Regions from separate parts of the Streptomyces sp. NPDC003036 genome, predicted to be linked through region 1. Evidence: riboswitches for the same ligand, from Rfam matches in the RefSeq annotation. Region 1 holds a riboswitch; each other region holds the start of a gene.

Region 1 (4,705 bases):
CGCGCCCGACGCGAGGAAGTCCGCGAGCGTGAGCTGGTCCAGGACGCTCGCCCACGCCTCCCGCTCGCCCTTGGCGGTGAGGACCGGCTCGACGAGGTGCTCGGGCAGGACCATCCAGCCGAGCCGTACCGCGGGGGACAGGCTCTTGCTGACCGACCCGAGGTAGAGGACGCGGGCCGGGTCGAGGCCCTGGACGGCGCCGACCGGTTCGCGGTCGTAGCGGAACTCGCCGTCGTAGTCGTCCTCCAGGACCAGACCGCCGCGTCCGCGTGCCCAGTCGACCGCGGCGGCGCGGCGGGCGGGGTGGAGCGGGCCGCCGGTGGGGAACTGGTGCGCGGGGGTGAGCAGGACCGCCCGTGCGCCGCCGGTGAGGGAGGCCAGTTCCTCGGTCCGGGCACCGTCCTCGTCGAGACCGAGCGGAACGGTCCGGACGCCCGCTGCCTGGAGGAGGGAGCGGTGGAAACCGAGCCCGTACGACTCGACGGCGAGCGGCCCGCGCAGGACGCCGCCGCCGAACAGCAGCCGCAGCGCGTGCGCGAAGCCGGAGCAGACGACGATGCGCTCCGGGTCGGTGTACACGCCGCGCGCGCGTGCCAGGTAGGCGGCGAGCGCGGTGCGCAGCTCGATACGGCCCTGGGGATCGCCGGGGCCGAAGGCTTCGTTCGGGGCGGCGTTCAGGGCGCGGCGGGCGGAGGTGAGCCAGGCGGCGCGGGGGAAAGAGGAGGCGTCGGGGGTGCCCTGCCGCAGGTCGTGCCGGGGCGCGGGGGCGGGGAGCGCCGGGGACTTCTTCGGAACGCGGGGCGGCTTCGCGGGCGCGGCGCGTTCGGCGACCCGGGTTCCGGAGCCCTGGCGGGCGGTGAGCCAGCCCTCGGCGACAAGCTCGGCGTACGCGTCGGCGACCGTGTTGCGGGCCAGGCCCAGGTCGGCGGCGAGCGAGCGGTACGGCGGCAGGCGTGTACCGGGGGCGAGCCGGCCGCCGCGTACGGCGTCGCGCAGGGCGGTGAGGAGCGCGGCGCGGCGGCTGCCCGTACGGGACAGCTCCAGGTGGAGGTCGGCGCCGATGCGTTCGGCCGCTTCGGCCCAGGAGCCGGCCCGTGAACCGAGCTGTGAATCGACCTGGGAATTGACCTGTGATTCCGGCATGGAAATGCACCCTACAGAGGGTCTTTCAGGCCCGTAGATTCATGGACATGACGACGACGCACACGCACACGGGCACCGTTTCCCGGATCAACTTCGCGAAGGCCGCTCCCCAGGCGTTCAAGGCCCTGATCGGCTTCGACGCCGCCGCCCGCCAGGGCCTGGACCCCGCCCTGGTCGAGCTTGTACAGATCCGTTCCTCCCAGCTCAACGGCTGCGCGTACTGCCTGCACATGCACACCACCGACGCGCGCAAGGCCGGGGAGAGCGAGGAGCGGCTGCACATGGTCGCCGTCTGGCGCGACGCGGCGCGCTTCTTCACCGAGCGGGAACGGGCCGCGCTCGCGCTGACCGAGGCCGTCACGCTGGTCGCGGCGGAGGGCGTGCCGGACGACGTATACGCGCGCGCGGCCGCCCAGTTCGAGGAGGGCGAGCTCGGGCGGCTGCTCGCGCTGATCTTCACCATCAACACCTGGAACCGCATCGCCCTCAGCACGGCGAAGGTGCCGGGCGAGTAATTGGTGTTGATCTTGCTCCGCATGGCGTAGGGTGGTGTTTACCGACGCGGGGTGGAGCAGCTCGGTAGCTCGCTGGGCTCATAACCCAGAGGTCGCAGGTTCAAATCCTGTCCCCGCTACTGATGACGACGAAGACCCGGTGCCACAAGGCACCGGGTCTTCGTCGTCATGTCGTGCGTGTGCTGCATGTCCTGCGTGGTCGCCCGGTCGGCCGATGGCGGGGCATCCTGCGGCGCGGCTCCGGTCGGTGTGAGCGGGGCCCGCCTACCGTCCGTAACCGTGGGTGACAACGGCGACAGGACCTGGGGTCGGAGCGCGCGACGCGCGAAGGTACGCCGCTTCCTCCGGGTGGTGCCCGTACTGATGATCGTCGGCGGGGTGGTGTTCGACCTGCTGACGCCGCCCCGGTTCACGGCCGTGCCGCTGTTCACCGCCGCCCCGCTCGTCGCCGCGCCGTTCTTCACCGTACGGATCACCCTGGTGGCCGGGGCCGCCGCCGTCCTGGCGCTGGTCGGGCTGCGCCTCCACAGCGGCACGCTGGACGAGGCCCCGTCGATCACGGAGCTCGTCACCCTGATCACGGTCTCGGCGTTCGCGCTGATGATCAACCGGGTCGTGCGGCGCAGCGGCGAGCGGCTCGCCTCCGCCCGTGGCATCGCCGAATCCGCGCAGCGCGCCGTGCTCCCGACGCCGGCCGAGCGGATCGGTGGCCTTCGGGTGGCGGCGCGGTACGAGGCGGCGCAGGCGGACGCGTTCATCGGGGGCGATCTCTACGCCGTGCAGGACACGCCCTACGGGGTGCGGCTGGTGGTCGGGGACGTCCGCGGGAAGGGGATGGGCGCGGTCGAGGCGGTGGCGGTCGTGCTGGGCGCGTTCCGGGAGGCGGCCGAGCAGGAGAGCTCGCTGGAGGGGGTGTCGCAGCGGCTGGAGCGGGCGCTCGCGCGGGAGGGGACCCGGCGCGACGGGCTCGACGCCTTCGAGGGCTTCACCACCGCCGTACTGGCCGAGGTGGCGCGCGGCGAGGCGGTGGTGCGGATCGTCAACCGCGGCCATCCCGAGCCGCTGGTGCTGTACGCCGACGGGGGCCTGGAGCGGCTGGAGCCGACCGAGCCCGCGCTGCCGCTGGGGATGGCGGACCTGGGGCCGTGGCCCGACCGCGCGGACGAGGTGCCGTTCCCGCCCGGGGCGACGCTGCTCTTCTACACGGACGGGCTTTCCGAGGCGCGGGACGCGAGCGGTGCCTTCTACGACCCGGCGGAGCGGCTGGCGGGGCGGAGCTTCGCGAGGCCGGGGGAGCTGCTGGACGCCCTGGTCGAGGACGTACGGCGGCATACGGGGGGCGGGGGGACGACCGACGACCTCGCGCTGCTGGCGGTGAGCAAGCCTCAGGGGTAGCGGGCCGGGGCGGCGGGAGCATCCGGGGCGGCCGGGCACGGAGGGTGATCGGTGTGGAGCCCTCCGCATAACATTTGACTAACCGTCAGAAAGTGTGGTGGGGCACACGGGGTGTGAGGGGTAGTCAACTTGGCTGCCTATGCCCGTTTGTGAGGCGGTATGCCGGGGGCTACGTGGTTAATGATCAGTAGGAACGGCTTGGAATCACGACCCCGCGTCTATTAACGTTCGATAACGCAGCGCGGTCGTCCCAGCCGACGCAAGAGCGACGGCACCGTGCGCGCGCGCCGAATTCCGCAAGGGAACCGGGGAACCACCACCTTGGGGTGAATCGGGCCGCATCGCCGGCCTGAAGGAGACCTTCCTGCTCCGAACCCGTCAGCTAACCCGGTAGGCGAGAAGGAAGGAAAGGAGTGCGCCCCCGTGGCGTCCAACAGGCCTGCCCCCGAAGCGCCGTCTGCTCCATCGGCCTCCCCGGCCGCCCCCGCCTCCCCGGCCCCCCACTTCGTCGACTCCTTCGGCCCGGGCCCCGGTTCCGGTGCGCCCGCGGAGGGCCAGTGGGAGGAGTGGAACCCCACCGAGGACACCGTCCGTCCCGTCCGTGGCCGCCACCGCGTGGTCAAGCAGCGCGGCGGGCTGGCCCGTAGCTCCACGGTCCTGGGCGTGGGCGTCATCGCGGCCGTCGGTGCCGGAGGGATGGCCACCGCGCAGGACAAGCCGGCGGTCTCCATATCCCTGCCCGACCTGTCCGGCGCGATAGCCGACAGCCTTCCGGACGCCGAGTCCATGCCGGGCATCGGCTCCCTGATCTCCGACGACGGTGCCGACGACGGTTCCGGCGGCGCCTCCGCGGACGCCCGGCTGACCGCCGCCGCGCCGCTGACCGCCGGGTCCCTCGCCGCCGACGACGGCCCCGCCGGGGACCGGGCCGAAGGCGGCGCGAGCGCCGGCGAGGCCCTGCGGGCGCGCATCCTCCAGCAGGCCGAGCAGCAGCAGGCGTCCGCGGACGCGGCGGCGAAGCTCGCGGCCGAGAAGGAGGCCGCCGAGCAGGCGGCCGCGCTGGCCAAGTCCCAGCAGACCGCCGCCGAGAAGGAGGCGGCCGCCGAGGCGAAGGCGAAGGCCGAAGCGGCGGCGAAGGCCGAGGCGGAGGCCGCGGCCAAGGCGGAGGCCGAGCGGCTGGCCAAGCTCGCCGGCAGCTACGCGCTGCCGACCTCCTCGTACACCATCACCTCCACCTACGGCCAGGCCGGCACCATGTGGTCCTCCGGCTACCACACCGGCCTCGACCTCGCGGCTCCCACGGGCACCCCGGCCAAGGCCGTGCACGGCGGCACCATCAAGTCGGCCGGCTGGTCCGGCTCGTACGGCTACCGGATCGTCCTGGAGCTGGAGGACGGCACCGAGGTCTGGTACTGCCACCTCTCCTCGATGACGGTGGGCGCGGGGCAGAAGGTCGCCACCGGCGAGACCATCGGGCGCGTCGGCGCCACCGGCAACGTGACCGGGCCGCACCTGCACCTGGAGGTCCACACGGCGGGCGGCGGCGGAGTGGACCCGCTGGCGTGGCTCCGCGGCAAGGGCCTGACCGTCTGAACCGTCTGACGGACTGACCGTCCGACGGCCCGCAGACTCCGGTGGCCCTGGCGTTCCAC
Region 2 (4,705 bases), on a different contig from region 1:
GCTGCTGCCCGACACCCCGATCGCGCTCGGCGACCTGGACGCGCTGGAGCGGGAGCTGAAGCGGGGCGACGTGGCCGCCCTCATCGTCGAGCCCGTCCAGGGCAAGGGCGTGCACGAGGCGCCGCCCGGCTTCCTGCGCGCCGCCCAGGAGCTCCTGCACCGGCACAAGGCGCTGCTGATCGCCGACGAGGTGCAGACCGGCCTCGGCCGGACCGGCGACTTCTACGCGTACCAGCACGAGGACGGCGTCGAGCCGGACCTGCTGTGCGTGGCCAAGTCGCTGTCCGGCGGCTACGTGCCGGTGGGCGCCACCCTCGGCAAGGACTGGATCTTCAAGAAGGTCTACTCGTCGATGGACCGGGTGGTCGTCCACTCGGCCAGCTTCGGATCGAACGCCCAGGCCATGGCAGCCGGCCTCGCCGTCCTCTCCGTACTGGAGAACGAGGAGGTCGTGGCCAACGCCCGGCTCACCGGCGAGCTGCTGAAGACCCGCCTCGCGGCGCTCGTCGACCGCTACGAGCTGCTGCACGACGTACGCGGCCGGGGCCTGATGATCGGCCTGGAGTTCGGCCGCCCGTCCTCGCTGGGCCTGCGCAGCCGCTGGACGATGCTCCAGGCGGCCCGCAAGGGACTGTTCGCCCAGATGGTCGTCGTCCCGCTGCTCCAGCGCCACCGGATCCTCACGCAGGTCTCCGGGGACCGCCTGGAGGTCATCAAGCTGATCCCGCCGCTGATCATCGGAGAGCGGGAGGTGGACCGGTTCGTGGCCGCCTTCACGGCCGTCATGGACGAGGCCCACGCGGGCGGGGGCCTGATGTGGGACTTCGGCAAGACGCTGATGAAGCAGGCGGTCGCCAACCGCTGATCTTTTTGCCTCAGAGGCAAGAAAATTGCCTCGGAGGTCCGTTCCTGGCGCAATGGGGGCATGACCGCTCCCACCGGCCCACCGGAACCGGAAGCGCTGCCGGACGTCGCACCCCGGCTGCGCGAGCTGCGCCGCCGCCGCGGCCTCACGCTCGAGTCCGCGGCCCGGCGCGCCGGCCTGTCACCCGCGCACCTCTCCCGCCTGGAGACCGGACGGCGCCAGCCGTCGCTGCCCATGCTCCTGGGCCTCGCCCGTGTCTACGGTACGACGGTGTCCGAGCTCCTCGGCGAGGTCCCGCCGGAGCGCGAGCCGATCGTCCGCGCCGGGCGCGCCGAGCCCGTGGAGGCGGACGGCTGGACGTACCACCAGGCCGGCGGCGCGGGGCGCGCCCTGCAGGCGCTGCGGGTGGAGGTGCCGTACGCCGCGGGCCAGAGCGATCTCGTACGCGTCCACCCGGGCGAGGAGTGGCTTTACGTCCTCGCCGGCCGGGTGCGGCTCGTGCTCGGCGACGTGGTCCACGTCCTGGACCCCGGCGACAGCGCGCATTTCGACTCGCTCACCCCGCACCGCATCGCCGCGGCCGGGCGCCGCGGGGCCGAGCTGCTCTTCGTCCACACACTCCTGCAGAGCGCCGCGGCCGACCTGTGCCTCGGCGGCCCCGGCACCCACCGCTGACGTCCCCGAGAGGGAGGACCCCATGTCCTACGAAGTGAAGTTCCCGCGCGGGCTCGTCGTCCGGCTCTTCGCCTACCTGGTGGCCGGCCACCTCTTCGCGGCGTTCCTGTACCTGCTCTTCGCGCTGGGCGCCGGCTGACGAGCCCGACCCGGGCCCCGGGTCTCAGCCCGCGTCGAGGAGCCGCTCGCGCAGCCGCTCCCGCGTCTCGGGCGTCAGCTTCAGGCCCTCCGAGAGGTACCGGTCGGTCGTGCCCCAGGTCTCCTCGATGGTCGCGAAGGCCGCCGCCAGGTACTCCAGGCGCGCGTCGAAGAGCGGGCTGAGCAGCTCCATCACCTCGGGCGACATACCGGCCGGGGAGCTGTCGCTGCGGTGCACCTTGTAGCGGCGGTGCGGGTCGTTGGACTTGAGGTAGTCCGCCTCGATGGCCTCCCGCTCGACGCCGACCGCCAGCAGCGTCACCGCGATCGACAGCCCCGCCCGGTCCTTGCCCGCCGCGCAGTGCATGAGCGCCGGGACGCTGTCCTCGGCGAGGGCGTGCAGCACCCGGCTGTGCTCCGCCGTGCGCTCCTTGATGATCGTGCGGTACGACTCCGACATCCGTGCCGCCGCCTGGCCGTCCGCGAGGATCTGGCGCAGCTGGTCGAGGTCGCCGTCGCGGACCATCCGCCAGAACTCGACGCCGTCGGCCGGGTCGGTGAGCGGGATGTTCACGTTCCGTACGCCGGGGAGCTCGATGTCGGGGCCTTCGAGCTTCTGGTCGGCGGCGTTGCGGAAGTCGAAGATCGTGTGCAGCCCGAGGGAGCCCAGGAACGCCGCGTCCTCCCCGGTGGCGTGCGCCAGGTGGCCGCTGCGGTAGAGCCGCCCGTGCCGGATGCGCAGCCCGTCCACCGTCGGCAGCCCGCCCACATCCCGGAAATTGCGCACACCGGACAGTTCGGGCTCGCTCGACGGGGCCTGCGGCACCTGCTGCGTCACGGGGACTCCTCCGCGTCTGACGTCGGCGCCGGCCGCCGACGATGTCGCGATCCGACGATACGACATTGGGTTCCCGGGGCAATCATCCGCACGGGTGCTCGATCCGTCCGCCTGTCCGCCCTCGGTGCGCCTGCGACGGCTCGTCGAGGTATGACGCTTCTGTCCGTATTGGGGTGTTCGGCATAACGTGCCCCGATAGAACGGGACATGGGCCTCGGCGCGTGAGCAGCGTCATAAAAGTGACCGTCCGTGGCCGGGCCTCTTCCGCAATTCCCCTGCGCTCACCGGGAATTCATGATCCGTAATCCACGGAGGGTGACCGGTAATCCGCGACGGCGCGGTGCAAAGGAATGCACTCGGGAAAGCGGCGGCTTGTTCGAGCCGACCCGACTGTCCTACGGTCACCGCAATCCGGCCGGACCGCCGAATCCTGCCGCCGGCCCGGAATTCAGCACCCACCCACGTGTGGCAGGAGCGGGGGACCCAGGTAAGTCCGCCGATCCCGGAATTCCGGGACCGGCTCGGGGTTAAGTCGCGTCACCACGCGGCCGGGCATCTCCAGCCCGAACCCGACAGCTCACCTCGCAGGCGCCGGAGAGGAATTCGCCATGCCCGCCAAGGGTAAGCACCGCCGTCCCAAGTCCAGCACGCTCACGCGTGGTTTCATCGCCGCCGGTACCGGTGGCGCGGCCATCGCCCTTCCGCTGCTCGGCGCCACCGGTGCGCACGCCGCGGAGCAGAGCGCCGCGCCGGCGACCGCTCCGCAGCAGGTGGTCGCCGCCGCGCAGACCGCCCAGGCCGCCGCCAAGCCCGCGCCCCGTACGTACACCGTGGTCGCCGGTGACTACCTCGCCAAGATCGCCCACAACAAGAACGTCAAGGGCGGCTGGCAGAAGCTGTACAAGGACAACCGCGAGGTCATCGGTGAGGACCCGTCGCTGATCCTCCCGGGCATGGAGCTCACCCTCGGCGCCAAGGCCGCCCCGGCCAAGGCCAAGCCGAAGGCGGACGAGGACCGCGGCGAGGCCCGCGCCTCCCGCTCCGCCGCCAAGGCCGAGGCCCCGGCGGCCAAGGCCGCCCCGGCGCAGTCCGCCCCGAAGAGCACCGGCTCCGGCTTCACGGCCCCGGTCGACTCCTCGATCACCACCCCGTACCGCGCCTCCGGCTCCATGTGGTCCTCCGGCTACCACACCGGTGTCGACTTCGCGGCCTCCTCCGGCACCAGCGTCAAGGCCGTCGGCCCCGGCACCGTGGTCTCGGCCGGCTGGAGCGGCTCGTACGGCAACGAGGTCGTCATCAAGCACACCGACGGCACGTACTCGCAGTACGCCCACCTCTCCCAGCTCTCCGTCTCCTCCGGCCAGAGCGTCAGCGGCGGCCAGCAGATCGGCCTCTCCGGGTCCACCGGCAACTCCACCGGCCCGCACCTGCACTTCGAGATCCGCACCAGCCCCAGCTACGGCTCGGACATCGACCCGCTGGCGTACCTGCGCCAGCACGGCGTCTCCATCTGACGCACCGTCGACGCGCCGTCGGCCACCCGCCCTGCCCGGTACCGCGCTCCACGGTGCCGGGCAGCGGCGTATTCCGGCTTGGACGAATCTTGACCGGTGGCATATCTCACGCTACGTCAACCCCTCCTTACGGTCGCGTAGGTCACAGGGAAGGAGGCAGGATGTGCTCCCGTGGCAGACGATTCGACCTTCAGAGACAGTGACGTATTCGGGTCGTACGTGGCGATCGGTGACAGCTTCACCGAGGGCGTCGGAGACCCCGGACCCGACGGCACGTTCGTCGGCTGGGCCGACCGCCTGGCGGTGCTCCTCGCCGACCGGCTGCCCGAGCCCGACGACTTCCGGTACGCGAACCTCGCCGTACGCGGACGGCTCCTCGACCAGATCGTCGAGGAACAGCTCCCGCGGGCGAAAGAGCTCGCCCCCGACCTGGTGACCTTCTGCGCGGGCGGCAACGACATCATCCGGCCCGGCAGCGACCCCGACGACGTCGCCGAACGCTTCGAGCGGGCCGTCGCCGACCTGACGTCGGTGGTCGGCACCGTGCTGGTGACGACCGGCTTCGACACCCGCGGCGTGCCGGTGCTGCGCCACCTGCGCGGCAAGATCGCCACGTACAACGGCCATGTGCGCGCCGTCGCCGACCGCTACGGCTGCCCCGTGCTGGACCTCTGG
Region 3 (4,705 bases), on a different contig from region 1:
CTGCTCGAACTCCAGGGCCACGGCGGCGAGCTCCTGGAGGTTCTCGATGCGCGTCTCGTCCTGCGGGTCGGTGGATGCCTGCAGCTCGGCGAGGTACCCGGTGCGCTCCAGGACCGCCTCCAGGACCACGGCCGGTCCGGCGCCGGACTCGGCGATGGTGCGCAGCTCGTCCAGCAGCGTGTTGAACCGCTTCACGGCGTTCGCGGAGCGCGCCGCCATGCCGTACGCCTCGTCGACGCGGCGCAGCGCCTGCGGGAAGGTGATCTTCTCGCGGAGCGCGAGCGCCTCGATCATCGCCTCGGCGCGGTCGCCGATGCCCCGCTTGGGCACGTTGAGGATGCGGCGCAGCGGGACGCTGTCCTCCGGGTTCGCCAGCACGCGCAGGTACGCCAGGACGTCCCGGACCTCCTTGCGCTCGTAGAAGCGGACGCCGCCGACGACCTTGTACGGCAGGCCGACGCGGATGAAGATCTCCTCGAAGACACGGGACTGGGCGTTCGTCCGGTAGAAGATCGCGACGTCGCCGGCCTTCGCCTCGCCCGCGTCCGTCAGCCGGTCGATCTCGTCGGCGACGAACTGCGCCTCGTCGTGCTCGGTGTCCGCGACGTACCCGATGATGCGCGTCCCGGGGCCGGCGTTCGTCCACAGGTTCTTGGGGCGGCGGCTCTCGTTGCGCTCGATCACCGCGTTGGCGGCGGAGAGGATGGTCTGCGTGGAGCGGTAGTTCTGCTCCAGCAGGATCGTCGTCGCGTCGGGGTAGTCCTCCTCGAACTGGAGGATGTTGCGGATGGTCGCGCCGCGGAAGGCGTAGATCGACTGGTCGGCGTCACCCACGACGCACAGCTCGGCCGGGTCCAGGTCCTCGTAACCGGTGCCCACCAGTTCGCGTACGAGCGTGTACTGGGCGTGGTTGGTGTCCTGGTACTCGTCGACGAGGACGTGGCGGAAGCGGCGGCGGTAGTGCTCGGCGACGTCCGGGAACGCCTGGAGCAGGTGGACCGTCGTCATGATGATGTCGTCGAAGTCCAGGGCGTTGGCCTCGCGCAGCCGCGCCTGGTACATGCGGTACGCCTCGGCGAGCGTCTTCTCGAACCCGTCGGCGGCCTGGTCGGCGAAGGTCTCCTCGTCGATCAGCTCGTTCTTCAGGTTGGAGATCTTGGCGCTGAAGGACTTCGGCGGGAACTTCTTCGGGTCCAGGTCCAGGTCGCGGCAGACCAGCGCCATGAGGCGCTTGGAGTCGGCGGCGTCGTAGATCGAGAAGGACGACGTGAAGCCGAGCCTCTTCGACTCGCGGCGCAGGATGCGCACGCACGCGCTGTGGAAGGTCATCACCCACATGGCGTTGGCGCGCGGGCCGACGAGCTGCTCGACGCGCTCCTTCATCTCGCCGGCGGCCTTGTTGGTGAAGGTGATCGCCAGTATCTGGCCCGGGTGGACGTGCCGCGTGGCCAGCAGGTGGGCGATGCGGTGGGTCAGCACCCGGGTCTTGCCCGAGCCGGCACCGGCGACGATGAGCAGCGGCGAGCCGGTGTGGACGACGGCGGCGCGCTGCTGGTCGTTCAGCCCCTCCAGCAGCGCGGCGGGGTCCACGACGGTGCGCGGCGCGCCGTCGCGGTGGTACGCGTCCCGGGCCGGGGGCACGTCGTAACGGTCCCCGAAGAGGTCGTGCGGGACCTCCTCCGGGGCCGGGGCGTGGTCCTCGGCGTCCTCGGGGGGCGGCGGCGGTTCCTCGGAGGTGTGGTTCCGCAGGTCCGCCAGGAAGCTGTCGTCAAAGAGGCTGCTCATCGCCTATCGAGTCTAGGCCGCCCCACTGACAGTCGGGGCCGAACCGGTTTCGTCGCTCACCGCCACCTCGCATAAGCGCAGCGTAAAGGTCACGAAAATGTATCCGGCATATCGAACATCATCCTTCACAGCACCACCACACGTTGGCTAGCGTGCCGCACAAGCGGGCCGTTCCCTCATCGGCGAACCACGCCGATCGGACCGCCCACGCCGAATCCACTTCCCCCGCACGGGAGTTGGAACCGGGGACCCACCATGCACCATGGGGTGAATCGGCCGTTTCCGCAGGCCGTAGGGCACCTTCCGTTCGCCCGAACCCGCCGGTTGACCCGGTAGGCGGTCTACGGAAGGAGATGCCGGCCTTGGCGTCGCATCGCAAGCCGCGCAGCCGCACCACCCGCACGTTCAGTACGTTCGGTTCGTTTGGTACGAATTCCCCCGCCGTCGGGGTCACGACGGCCGCCATCGCCTCGGTCACGACCCTGCTGTCCGCTCAGTCCGCCCAGTCCGCCGAAGCCGCACCGGGCCGGCCGACGGTCGAGGAGGTGCAGAGAAAGGTCGACGACCTCTACCGGCAGGCCGGCACGGGTACGCAGGCGCAGCGGTACGCCACTCCCGTCCAGCCCGTCCAGCCCGTGCAGCCCGTCCAGCCCGCACGACCTCTACCGACCGCCACGCCCGTCAGTGATGTCGTCGAGGTGGCGAAGGCGGAGCCCGCCGCGCGGCAGGCCGAGTCGGCGAAGACCCCGGAGGCGCTGCGGGCCGGCAAGCGGACGGTGCAGCGCAAGCTCGCGGAGGCGCGCACCCTGCTGGCATCGCGGACGGAGACGCCGGCGGAGACGCCGGCGCACGAACCGGCGTACGAACCGGCGTACGAACCGGAAACCTGCGGGACGGAGACGGGCCCCGACCGCGCCGCAGCCAAAGCCGACAAGGTGCTGGCCTTCGCCCGCGCCCAGCTCGGCAAGCCGTACGTGTGGGGCGCGGCCGGCCCGAGCTCGTACGACTGCTCCGGTCTGACCCAGGCGGCCTGGAAGGCGGCGGGTGTCGACCTGCCGCGTACCACCTGGGAGCAGGCCCATGTCGGCACGCGCGTCTCCATGGACGAGCTGCGCCCCGGCGACCTGGTGTTCTTCTACGACGACATCAGCCATGTCGGCATCTATCAGGGCGACGGCGTGATGATCCACGCCCCGCGGCCCGGGATGAACGTACGCGAGGAGCCGGTCCACTCCATGCCGGTGTCCGGCTGCGTGCGCCCCGCGTAAGAGAGACCCCGGACCTCAGACCTCAGGTCCAGAGCGTCGCGATGAAGATGTTGGCGACGGTGAGACCGCCCACGGCGCCGAACAGCGGCTTGTCGACCGTCTCCTCGTCCCGCTTGACGTAGACCAGGCCGAGAATGACGACCAGGATCGCGAGCTTCACGCCGATCTTGATGTTGTTCACGGTCTGCTCGTCGGCCTGGTTCAGCCCGACCAGGGCGACACCCGTGACCAGCATGGTCAGCGCGCCGTGCAGCATGCCGGGGCTGAAGCGCGCCGTGCCCGCGCCCATCGCCTTCATCTGGGACAGGAAGCCGCCCAGCAGGGCGCCGATGCCGATGATGTGCAGCGCGACGAAGACATTGATGAGTACGTCCATGCGCCGGAGCCTAACCGGGGCCATAGCACCGGCCCCCGGTCGGGGTTGCCTCATTCGTCGCCTCGGTCACAGCTGATACGGAATGTGAGGTTCCAGGCGCGTCGCCGCCGACGGAAGCCGCTCCCGAACTCTCACCTGCGGGCAATTGCGGTCACTCCGCCTCACCACCGTGACCGGCGGGCTTAGCGTCCTCCCCCAGGTGGCCGGTTCTCCCACCGCCGTCTTCCGACTCCCGGACGGCGGCCGGCCACCCCACCCACACGTGACAGGGAAGGGAAGTGACCCGCCCTCGTGGCAGCTCACCCAGAACCTCCGAAGCACCGCAAGCACCGCAAGCCCCGGCAGAGATCCCTGAACGGATCGGCGGCCGGGCGCACCGCCGCCGGCTTCGTCCTCGCCGGGGCGGCGACCGCCACGGTCCTCGGCGGCGCCGGGCACGCGGAGCCCCGCCTCTCCCCCGCCCAGATCAGGACCGAGGTGGACCGGCTGCACCGGGAGGCCGAGGAGGCCACCGAGCGGTACAACGGCGCCAAGGAGCAGGCCGACAAGGCGCGCTCCTCGCTGGACGCCCTGCGTGACGAGGCCGCCCGCCGGACGGAGCGGCTCGCCGCCACCCGTAACGCGCTCGGTTCCGTGGCCACCGCCCAGTACCGGCACAGGGGGCTCGACCCCGCCCTCCAGCTCGCCCTCTCCACCGACCCGGACGCCTACCTGGAGGGCGCCGCCCTCGCCGAGCGCGCCGGGACCCGCCAGGCCGACGCCATCGCCGCCGTGCGCCGCGAGCTCGCCGGGATCGCGCAGCTGCGCGCCGAATCAGGCGGCCACCTGCGCGAACTGGAGGCCCGCCAGGCCGAGCTGCGCCGCCACAAGGCCACGGTCCAGCAGAAGCTCGCCGCCGCCGAGCGCCTCCTGGGCCGGCTGTCCGCCCCCGAACGCGCGCGGTACGAGAACCCCGGCGCGGGCACGGGCGCGGGCCCTGGCGCGGGTACCGGCCCGACGGCCGGGAACCCCCCGCCGGCGGGAGCGCGGCAGGCGCCCAACGCGCGCGCCGCGCAGGCCGTCTCGTACGCGTACGGGGCCCTCGGCAAGCCGTACGTCTGGGGCGCGACCGGACCGTCGGCCTTCGACTGCTCGGGGCTCACGCAGGCCGCGTGGCGCTCCGCCGGGGTGGCCCTGCCCCGTACCACGTACACCCAGATCAACGCCGGACAGCGCGTCCCGCGCTCCGCGCTCGCCCCCGGTGACCTGGTGTTCTTCTACTCCGGGATCAGCCACG

What was found. A riboswitch is a leader RNA that binds a small molecule or an ion and turns the genes downstream of it on or off. The one in region 1 is predicted to bind cyclic di-AMP.
Region 2: linked by a shared signal. The riboswitch ahead of ABZX67_RS05730 (LysM peptidoglycan-binding domain-containing M23 family metallopeptidase) and the one ahead of ABZX67_RS01520 (M23 family metallopeptidase) in region 1 are both predicted to bind cyclic di-AMP.
Region 3: linked by a shared signal. The riboswitch ahead of ABZX67_RS28810 (C40 family peptidase) and the one ahead of ABZX67_RS01520 (M23 family metallopeptidase) in region 1 are both predicted to bind cyclic di-AMP.

The regions. Positions count from the first base shown of each region.
Region 1 covers NZ_JBEXNO010000001.1:314,293-318,997, forward strand. Annotated here, with positions in the region: gene ABZX67_RS01500 (PLP-dependent aminotransferase family protein) at 1-1,143, opposite strand, end outside; gene ABZX67_RS01505 (carboxymuconolactone decarboxylase family protein) at 1,191-1,658, shown strand; tRNA gene ABZX67_RS01510 (tRNA-Met) at 1,704-1,777, shown strand; gene ABZX67_RS01515 (PP2C family protein-serine/threonine phosphatase) at 2,022-3,053, shown strand; cyclic di-AMP (ydaO/yuaA leader) riboswitch at 3,329-3,465, shown strand; gene ABZX67_RS01520 (M23 family metallopeptidase) at 3,477-4,646, shown strand.
Region 2 covers NZ_JBEXNO010000005.1:121,007-125,711, reverse strand. Annotated here, with positions in the region: gene ABZX67_RS05750 (aspartate aminotransferase family protein) at 1-865, shown strand, start outside; gene ABZX67_RS05745 (helix-turn-helix domain-containing protein) at 926-1,540, shown strand; gene ABZX67_RS05740 (DUF6126 family protein) at 1,563-1,679, shown strand; gene ABZX67_RS05735 (tyrosine-protein phosphatase) at 1,704-2,516, opposite strand; cyclic di-AMP (ydaO/yuaA leader) riboswitch at 2,963-3,120, shown strand; gene ABZX67_RS05730 (LysM peptidoglycan-binding domain-containing M23 family metallopeptidase) at 3,125-4,030, shown strand; gene ABZX67_RS05725 (SGNH/GDSL hydrolase family protein) at 4,202-4,705, shown strand, end outside.
Region 3 covers NZ_JBEXNO010000049.1:41,086-45,790, reverse strand. Annotated here, with positions in the region: gene pcrA (DNA helicase PcrA) at 1-1,785, opposite strand, end outside; cyclic di-AMP (ydaO/yuaA leader) riboswitch at 1,984-2,140, shown strand; gene ABZX67_RS28810 (C40 family peptidase) at 2,139-3,053, shown strand; gene ABZX67_RS28805 (hypothetical protein) at 3,076-3,429, opposite strand; gene ABZX67_RS28800 (NlpC/P60 family protein) at 3,721-4,705, shown strand, end outside.